DNA from 3 places in the Burkholderia sp. BCC1996 genome. Region 2 is predicted to be linked to each of the others. Evidence: riboswitches for the same ligand, from Rfam matches in the RefSeq annotation. Region 2 holds a riboswitch; each other region holds the start of a gene.
The links. Region 2 has a riboswitch for glycine ahead of U4Z64_RS36855 (D-amino acid dehydrogenase). Riboswitches for the same ligand answer to the same signal wherever they lie in the genome.
Positions count from the first base shown of each region.

Region 1: it holds a riboswitch for glycine, as region 2 does, so the genes downstream of both, gcvT (glycine cleavage system aminomethyltransferase GcvT) here and U4Z64_RS36855 (D-amino acid dehydrogenase) in region 2, are expected to answer to the same signal.
Region 3: it holds a riboswitch for glycine, as region 2 does, so the genes downstream of both, gcvH (glycine cleavage system protein GcvH) here and U4Z64_RS36855 (D-amino acid dehydrogenase) in region 2, are expected to answer to the same signal.

Region 1 is NZ_CAJPHM010000022.1:105,588-108,863, reverse strand. It holds gene gcvH (glycine cleavage system protein GcvH) at 1-172, opposite strand, end outside; gene gcvT (glycine cleavage system aminomethyltransferase GcvT) at 299-1,417, opposite strand; glycine riboswitch at 1,504-1,637, opposite strand; glycine riboswitch at 1,669-1,772, opposite strand; gene U4Z64_RS28110 (hypothetical protein) at 1,894-2,262, opposite strand; gene U4Z64_RS28105 (oxidoreductase) at 2,462-3,276, opposite strand, start outside.
Region 2 is NZ_CAJPHM010000056.1:3,709-6,984, reverse strand. It holds gene U4Z64_RS36860 (MFS transporter) at 45-1,355, shown strand; glycine riboswitch at 1,487-1,576, shown strand; gene U4Z64_RS36855 (D-amino acid dehydrogenase) at 1,734-2,972, shown strand; gene U4Z64_RS36850 (hypothetical protein) at 3,215-3,276, shown strand, end outside.
Region 3 is NZ_CAJPHM010000041.1:11,031-14,306, reverse strand. It holds gene speB (agmatinase) at 1-208, opposite strand, end outside; gene U4Z64_RS34820 (LysR family transcriptional regulator) at 369-1,292, shown strand; glycine riboswitch at 1,485-1,571, shown strand; gene gcvH (glycine cleavage system protein GcvH) at 1,693-2,175, shown strand; gene gcvP (aminomethyl-transferring glycine dehydrogenase) at 2,172-3,276, shown strand, end outside.

The DNA of each region.
Region 1 (3,276 bases), on a different contig from region 2:
CGGCGTCGCCCGCGTTCACCGACTTGCCGACTTGCGGCAGCTCGAGGAAGACGATGTCGCCGAGCGTGCTCTGCGCGTGATCGGTGATGCCGACCGTCAGCGTGCCGTCGGCTTCGGTGCGGACCCACTCGTGTTCGTCGGTGTACTTCAGATCGGCCGGGACGTTGCTCATCGGATGCTCCTGGATAAAAGGGTGTGTTCGTTATGCTGGCGCGCCGCCGGGGCGCGCCGGGTGTGGTTGCGCCGGGCGCCATTTCCCGGCTTCGCGGCAGGCGGCCTCCCGGTCGCCTCCCGGTCGTTACGCAGCGAGGACCTTGCCGTTGCGCACGAACGGCAGTTTTACCACGCGCGCGGGAAGTTGCTTGTCTCGAATCTGCACATGGACCGTGTCGCCGACCTGGACGGCCGCCGGCACGCGCGCGAACGCGATCGACTCCTGCATCGATGGCGAGAACGTGCCGCTCGTGATCTCGCCTTCGCCGTGCGGCGTGACGACCTTCTGGTGCGCGCGCAGCACGCCGCCCGCCTTGCCGTTTTCCTTCTGCAGGATCAGGCCGACGAACGCGGCGCGCGTGCCGTTTGCCTCGAGTGCGGCGCGGCCGACGAACTCGCGCGGCGCCGACAGGTCGACCGTCCACGCGAGGCCCGCGTCGAGCGGCGACACGGTGTCGTCCATGTCCTGGCCGTACAGGTTCATGCCGGCCTCGAGGCGCAGCGTGTCGCGCGCGCCAAGCCCGCACGGGCGCACGCCGTTTTGCTGGAGCGCGTTCCACAGCGCTTCGACGTGCACGGCCGGGACGATCACCTCGAAGCCGTCTTCGCCCGTGTAGCCGGTGCGCGCGACGGTGAGGTCGCCGAACGGCGTGCCGGCGACCTGCGCGGCGTTGAACGGCTTCAGCTCGCTGGTCGCGGCGCGCGCGGCGGGCACCGTCGTCCAGACCTTTTCACGGGCGTTCGGGCCCTGAACGGCGACGATCGCGAAATCGCGGCGCGGCGCGATGGTCAGGCCGTAGCCGCCTTGTTCGTTGAGCTGGTTGAACCACGCGATGTCCTTCTCGGCCGTGCCGGCGTTGACGACGACGCGGAAGAAGTCTTCGGTGAAGTAATAGACGATCAGGTCGTCGATGACGCCGCCCTGCGGATTGAGCAGGCACGAGTAGAGCGCCTTGCCGGGGATCTTGAGCTTGCCGACGTTGTTCGCGATCGCGTGCTCGAAGAACGCGCGCACGCGGCTGCCGGTGAAATCGACGACGCACATGTGCGACACGTCGAACATGCCGGCGTCGGTGCGCACGGCTTCGTGTTCTTCGATCTGCGAGCCGTAGTTGACGGGCATGTCCCAGCCGCCGAAGTCGACCATGCGGGCATTGAGCGCGCGGTGCGCGGCGTTGAGCGGGGTTTGATTCAGTGCAGTCATCGAGGCCTCAGGCAAGGCGCTTGCGCGCGGGTCAGAACGGCCATGTGCCGACCGTCGCGGCCTTGGGGCCTGCGAAACGATCCGGTACATGCCCCTCTGTCCTCGATACCTGAGAGATTGCGCCGCGGCCACGAGCCGGCGAACGCGCGCCCCTTCGGTGGGCAGCCTGCCCGCGCAGCCAATGTGCTGCGGGCTACTGCCGCTCTCCAGAGTGCGGGGAGTGCGGCCCGCGCAATGCGCGGACGGGATTCCCCGACGCGGTCGGTCCTTTTGCCTGAGAGTTTGCGGGTGTGCCCCTTCGGCGGCGCGACCGGCGTTGCTGCTACGCGGTCACACGCTCTCCCGACGCGTGCGGGCGACTGTACGCGAGCGGGTGGGCATTGTCAATTTGAGCAAAAGAATGTCGCTTCGCGACAAGCGGCGGCGTGCGGCGCCGCCGCTTCTGCCGGCACCGGCGGGCGCCGGCATGGCCGGGATTACTCGCCGATCGCGCGCGCGGCCGTGTCGAGTTCCTGGTTCAGCACGCGCTGCTCGTCGCCGGACAGGCCGCCGTTGTGCTGGCCCGACATGTCGTTCGCTTCCTGGCGGATCACGTCGAGGCGGTGGTGCAGCTGCGCGCCGTACGGCGGCGGGTAGTAGCCGCCGTTCACGCGCGCGTCGATGCGCCGGTGCAGGTTGTCGATCCGGCCCTGGACCTCCTGCAGGCGATCGTTCGCGACGACCTGCGGATTCGGCCGCGGCGGGGGCGGGGGCGCCTGTCGGGCCGGCCGCTGCGGCTGCACGACGCAGGCCGCGAGCGAGGAAACCAGGACGCAGCATGCCGCTGCGCGAATCAACCGTTGCATCACATTCTCCTGACGGTTTGGTGTCGGATCGACTTTTTGAGAAACGCGTCAGACCGGACGACCGCTGACTTTCGTTCCCGCACCATTTGTAACGGAATGTTCGGGAACGTGGCGCCGTGGCGGCTGACGCGTGACCGCTGCCGGGGGCGGCGCGCGGTGGCGGCTGCGGCCGGGGCGACGACGACCCGGCCGGCGGCCGTCAGACGGTGCGACGCACGAACGGTACCCGGCGGCCTTCGTGCTCGCTCTGCGCGGCGAGCTCGATGATCGTCATCACGTCGACGGCGTCCTGCGGCGTGACCGGGAACGGCGCGCCGTCGTGGACCGACGCGGCGAGCGCGCGATAGAACTCCGCGTACTGCCCGTCGAGCGTCGGCACCGGCCGCTCGACCTCGACCTCGCCGTCGAGCACGCGCAGCACGCCGGGCGGGTTGCCGCCGCCGAACTCGACGTGATCCGGCGTGAGGCCGGCCTTCAACTGCTCTTCCTGCGTGTCGAGCCCGAACTTCTGGTAGCTGCCGCGCGTGCCGTGCAGCGTGAAGCGCGCGGGCTCGATCGCCGACAGCGCGCTCGCATGCAGCGCGACGTCCTTGTCCGGATAGCCGAGCAGCAGGTGCACGAAATCGGGCGCCGTGCCGTTGTCGCGGCGTGTCTTGACCGTGGCGCTGACCGTTTCCGGCAGCCCGAACAGCGCGAGCGCCTGATCGATCAGGTGCGGGCCGAGATCGAGCAGCAGGCCGCCGCCGCGTGCGGGCTCCTCGCGCCAGCGCGTGCGCGGCGTCGGCCGGAAGCGGTCGAAGTGCGACGCGAAATAGGTGAGCCGGCCGAGTTCGCCGGATTCGACGATGCGGCGCACGGTGAGGAAGTCGCCGTCCCAGCGGCGGTTGTGGAACGGTGCGAACAGGCGGCTGCGCGCATTCGCGAGCCGCGCGAGCGCGAGCGCTTCGTCGGCCGTGAGCGTGACGGGCTTGTCGACGACGACGTGGCGGCCGGCCTGGAGCACCTGGCGCGCGA
Region 2 (3,276 bases):
GAATCGTTTGCAAGATGTCGCAGAGTTTCCTCAGGAGATATCGCGTGTCAACCATTCCAACGACTCACGTGACCGAGACCAGGTCAGCCCTTTTCAGCAAGATTAGTTGGCGTATTTTGCCATTTTTGCTGACCTGCTACACCCTCGCGTTTTTGGACCGAATCAATATCGGTTTCGCGAAACTGCAAATGCAGAACGATTTGGGTTTTTCGGATGCCGTGTATGGCCTCGCAGCGGGCATCTTTTTTGTTGGGTACGTTTTGTTTGAAGTGCCTAGCAATTTATGGATGCTTCGTGTGGGCGCTCGAAAGACGATCAGTAGAATTATGGTGCTGTGGGGCATAACTTCTGCCGCGACTTTGTTTGTGCGGAACGATACGATGTTCTATTGTTTGCGTTTCCTGCTCGGTGTATTCGAGGCGGGGTTTCTTCCGGGCATGCTGTTTTATCTTACGTATTGGTATAACGAGAAGCGCATGGCTAGGGTGATTGCGATTGTTACGCTTGCCGGGCCGATCGGCGGTGCGCTTGGCGGTCCCATGTCAACTTGGATTCTGACCAAGTTTTCAGGTGCTCATGGCCTCGCAGGGTGGCAATGGATGTTTCTGTTGGAGGGGCTGCCATGTGTTGTGCTTGGTGTCGTAGCGCGATTTTTCCTGACTGACCGACCGAGTGATGCGAAGTGGTTGACCGAAACTGAGAAGTGTCTACTGGTTGCGGAGCTTGGCTCGCCGGCCCCGAAGCATCGTTCGTTTGCGCATGTACTGAAGGACCCGCGTATCTATTTGATGTGCGCAGCATACTTCTGCGTGATTGCGAGTATGTATGTGGTGAGTTTCTGGTTGCCAACCATTCTAAAAGAGCGGGGGGTGACCAACATGTTGCATATCGGTCTCTATTCCGCTATTCCACATGCGGTGGCGGCCTTTGGGATGTATTTTGGTAGCCGGAGTTCTGACATGCATCGTGAGCGCCGCTATCACAGCGCAGTTCCAGCACTAGTTGGGGCGCTGGCGATCGCGGGCGCTGCATTGCTCACGGGGCAATTGGTCACATCACTGCTGTTGCTTGCGATCGCTAATACGATGATGTATATGGCATATGCAGTGTTTTGGGCGACGCCGTCCGAATATCTGAAGGGCGACTCAGCTGCGGGGGGGATCGCGTTAATTAATACTACTGGCCTTATCGGTGGTTTCATGAGCCCGACATTTATTGGGTGGATTAAGACGCTGACCGGCAGCACTCAATTTGGTTTGTTGGGAATGTCATGTGTTTTAGCGATTGGCTCCCTCCTACTTTTGGTGAACCGGGTGCCAAATGACGGAGAGGCGCATGGTCATCGACATTCGTGAATTCATGTTAGATGTCGTAACTCTCATGTTATAGAGAAAATTTGGGGGCACGAGATAATCCTGAGCCGCAATCGCTGCGGCATGAAGTAAAGGATGAGCGGGGGATTTCGAAGTAGTGTAGAAGCGTTCGAACACGTGGTACGGGAGAGATCGTCTGACGCGACGGCGCCGAAGGAGCAACCGCCCCGGAAACTCTCAGGCAAAAGGACCGTACAACTAGAACATCTGGAGAGCGGCGCCAAGCGCCCACCGAAGGGGAACTGCCGCCGGACTGGGCGGCTTGCGAAACTCTCAGGTACATGGACAGATGGGGCTACGGTGCTGGCTGGGTAGTGCGTAAGTCAGTCGGCAGTGCTCAACGTTTGCATGGACCATGTCATGTTACGAATTGCCATTATTGGCGCCGGGATCACTGGCGTCACAACTGCGTACGCCCTCGCGCAACGCGGCTATCAGGTCACTGTTTTCGAACGTCATCGATATGCGGCGATGGAAACGTCATTCGCGAATGGCGGGCAGTTGTCCGCCAGTAATGCCGAAGTCTGGAACAACCGTGCAACCGTAATGAAGGGATTGCGCTGGATGTTCACGCGCGACGCGCCGTTACTGATGAATCCGCGCCCCGATTGGCATAAATACAGTTGGATCGGAGAATTTTTGCGGCAGATTCCGCGTTACCAAGCCAATACTATCGAAACGGTGCGTCTTGCAATTGCCGCGCGCGAACACCTTTTTGCGATTGCCGCGAGAGAAGGCATTGCATTCGATCTGGAACGACGCGGTATCCTGCACTTCTACGCGACGCGTAGAGAGTTCGACGCCGCAATGAAAGTCAATGCGCTGTTGCGAGAGGGGGGGCTCGACCGTCGCCCTGTCACGCCTGAAGAAATTCGCAAGATTGAGCCAACGCTACATGGCGAATTCTATGGTGGTTTTTTCACAGAATCCGATTCGACGGGCGACATTCACAAGTTTACGCGTGGTCTTGCGGACACATGCGCACGACGCGGGGTCGAATTTCGCTACGAAACAACCGTGCAGTCGATCCGCGAGGAGAGTGGAGCGCAGTTGGTTCTAACGACCAAAACGTTGGGGCAGCAAGACACTTCTGCATTTGACAGCCTCGTGATATGTGCTGGCGTGCGCAGTCGGGATTTTGCTGCGATGGTTGGTGATCACGTGAACGTATATCCCGTGAAAGGTTATTCGATTACTGTAAATCTCGACGATCCCATAAGCCACGAGAATGCGCCTTGGGTCAGCTTACTCGACGACAGCGCGAAGATCGTCACCAGCAGGCTCGGGGTGGACCGCTTTAGGGTCGCGGGAACTGCTGAGCTTAACGGCTTCAATCGGGACATACGTGCGGACCGCATCGAACCATTGGTACGGTGGACGCGGGAACATTTCCCGCAAGTATCGACGGCCCGCGTCGCTCCTTGGACGGGACTTCGTCCAATGCTGCCATGCATGCTTCCGAAAGTGGGGCGCGGAAAGCGCTGTGGGGTGTTCTATAACACTGGCCATGGCCACCTCGGTTGGACGCTGTCGGCAGTGACTGCAGAGGGAGTAGCTGAAGCAATCTCGAGTGAGATAAGCGCGAAATCACCACACTGAGTTGTGGGGTCTCGCGCAGCAGTTACGTGCTCTCTAGATCGTGTCGGCCAGGATGCGCATTGTGCAGTCCGCTAGCTGCCCACGTGGGCGACCTGAGGCAGTTCGCGTGGCGATCCTGCGCCGGCAATTGACGCGGCGCAGCATCTCATGTATCTTTCGTTGATACATGAGATGCTGCGCGCTTGATTGATATGTCTATCGAACTTGCACCCAGTGGTCTCCGTCGAAGAAAGGGTCGCCTCATGAACATCGATTTTCCAGAACTCCAAGCTCTTTGGACTTGTATAGTCATCGCATTCGCTGC
Region 3 (3,276 bases), on a different contig from region 2:
ACGAAAACAGCGTCGACGCCTCGCGAATGCCGCGCGGGCCGAAGCGCGCGCCCGAGCGCCACTGGGTGCCCATGTCGTTGGGCGCACCCAGGATCGCGACGTCCGCGTCGATGTTCTCCCAGTCGAGACACACCGGCGCCTTCGCAAAGGTGCAGTGACCGACGAACGGCAGGTTGAGCCTGCCCTTTTCATAGCTGTTGTTCTGCATTGTCTCCGTCTCCATCCGTATGCGGATTCGTCTTCGGGCGCACGGCCGTCCATGCGCTTGCCTTTGCGGTCACTATGGGCAAAAATTTTTTCCGGAAAAATAGCAGGCATCAGATGTCCATATCGGATATTCCGATGTGACGGACGGAGGAGAACGGAACGTGAAACAGCTGCAGGACATCGACCTGAAACTGCTCAGGATTTTCATGACCATCGTGAAATGCGGCGGTTTCTCCGCCGCGCAGGCCGCGCTGAACGTGAGCCAGTCGACCATCAGCGAGCAGATGACCAGCCTCGAAACGCGCCTCGGCGTCAAATTGTGCGAACGCGGCCGCAGCGGCTTTCGTCTGACGGAACACGGCGTCGCAACCTACGAATCCGCGCAGCGCCTCGCGCTCGCGGTGGAAGCGTTCTGCATGGACACACATGCGCTCAAGCAGCGCATCTCGGGCCGGCTTCATCTCGGCATCATCGACAACACGGTCACCGACACCGACAGCATCCTGCCGCTCGCGCTGCGCCGGTTCGTCTCGCGCGGTCACGACGTCCAGCTCGACATCTACATCGGCACGCCGGCCGAGCTCGAGGAGCGCGTGCTCGACGGGCGGCTGCACCTCGCGATCGGCCACTTCCCGCTCACCGTCGCCGGCCTGTCCTACACGCAGCTGTACGAGGAGCCCGACGGCCTCTACTGCAGCCGCTACCATCCGCTGTTCTCGACCGACGCCACCGGCGACGCGCTGATCGAGCGCGTCCGGCAAAGCCAGGTGGTCGCGCGCGCGTTCCTGCAGCAGCGCGACCTGCAATTGCTCGAGAGCGGCAGCGCGGCCGCGACCGTCGACAATGTCGAGGCACAGGCGATCCTGATCCTGACGGGCGCGTATATCGGCTTTCTGCCGCGGCACTACGCGAGACAGTGGGTCGACGCCGGCCAGATGCGCCAGCTCGCCGCGGAACAGCTCACGTCCGCGTGGCCGTTCTCGTCGATCACGCGTCGCGGCGCCGCACAGCCGACCGTGCTTCGCGCGTTCCTCGACGACCTGATGGCCCAGTCGGGCAACCGCCCCCCGCCGGCGGACAGATAGTCGATATCGGATATTCATTTCGGTCTCCACCGAAGTATCGACCGGCCGCGATCGCGGCGCGGCCTTGCTCCGCCATGCCGCGCGCCGTTTTCGGCGCGCCTGCGCCGTGCCGCGGCATCTGCCTCGCCGCATGGGCAGTCGAACGAGGTGTTGACACCGCCGCGGGCGTGCGACTAGATTGTCGCCAGCTATCGGGATGTGTCAGGAGAGACCGCCGTCCGGCGGCGCCGAAGGGGAATCGCCCCAGAAACTCTCAGGCAAAAGGACTGACGCATCGATTAGCGCTCTGGAGAGTAGGCCTCTGGTCGTCGACCAAGCCTCGCCGAAGGAGAAGCGCCCCGCCGGGGCGCGCAATCTCTCAGGCAAACGGACAGAGGGGGCATCAGGCACGCAGCCTGGAATGCCCCGGTCTCGTCCGGATGCCGACTCGTCGATCATCCTCCCGCCCGTGCACTTCCGGCTTGCGTGTGCCGCATCACTCAACGCAACCCTGTCAGGAAGAGAGCATATGAGCGAGGTCCGATACACCGAATCCCATGAATGGCTGCGCGTCGAAGACGACGGCAGCGCCACCGTCGGCATTACCGACCACGCGCAATCGCAGCTGGGCGATCTGGTTTATGTCGCACTGCCAAACGAAGGCGACGCCTTTGCCCAGTACGACGAGGCCGCCACCGTCGAATCGGTCAAGGCCGCCGGCGAGGTCAAGATGCCGGTGTCCGGCACCGTGCTGGAAGCGAACGCCGCCCTGGGCGACACGCCGAGCCTCGTCAACGATTCGGCGGAATGCGACGGCTGGTTCTTCAGGATGCGCATCGACAGCCCGGAGCAGCTGACCGGGTTGATGGACGCCGCCGCGTATCGCGCCTATATCGGCGAATGACGGAGACGGCCATGAACGCATTCGATTCCGTCGCGCAGCGCGAGTCGTTCGTCCGCCGCCACATCGGCCCCGATGCAGACGAACAGGCCGCGATGCTGGCCGTGCTCGGCGTGGACTCCGTCGACGAGCTGGTGAAGCAGGTCGTCCCCGCGGCGATCCGCAGCGATGCGCCGCTCGCCCTGCCTCCCGGCTGCACCGAAGCCGACGCGCTGGACCGGCTGGCTGCACTGGCAGGCCGCAACCAGGTGTTCCGCTCGTTCATCGGCATGGGATACCACGACACCCACACGCCGCCGGTCATTCAGCGCAACGTGCTGGAAAATCCGGCCTGGTACACGGCCTACACGCCGTACCAGCCGGAAATCTCGCAAGGCCGCCTGGAGGCGCTGCTCAACTTCCAGACCATGATCGCCGACCTGACCGGCCTCGAGATCGCCAACGCGTCGATGCTCGACGAAGGCACCGCGGCCGCCGAGGCGATGACGTTCTGCCGGCGCCTCGCCCGGTCGGACAGCCGGATCTTCTTCGTCGCACATGATTGCCATCCGCAGACGATCGAGATCGTTCGCACGCGCGCGGAGCCGCTCGGCATCGAGATCGTCGTCGGAGATCCGCGCCGCGATCTGTCCGCCACCGGCTGTTTCGCCGCGCTGCTGCAATATCCGGGCACCTTCGGCGACATCCACGATTACCGCGACGTGGTCGGCACCCTGCATGCGAACGGCGCGCTGGCCGTGGTCGCCGCCGACCTGCTCGCGCTGACCCTGCTCGCGCCGCCGGGCGAATTCGGCGCCGACGTGGCGGTCGGCACCACGCAGCGCTTCGGCGTGCCGCTGGGTTACGGCGGCCCGCACGCCGGTTATTTCGCGACGCGCGACACGTTCAAGCGCACGATGCCGGGACGACTGGTCGGCATGTCGATCGACGCGCACGGCCGCCCGGCGCTGCGCCTCGCGATGCAGACGCGCGAACAGCACATCCGGCGCGAGAAGGCCACCAGCAACATCTGCACCGCGCAAGTACTGCTCGCCAATATCGCCGGCTTCTACGCGGCCTATCACGGCCCGCACGGACTGACCGCGATCGCGCGCCGCATCCACC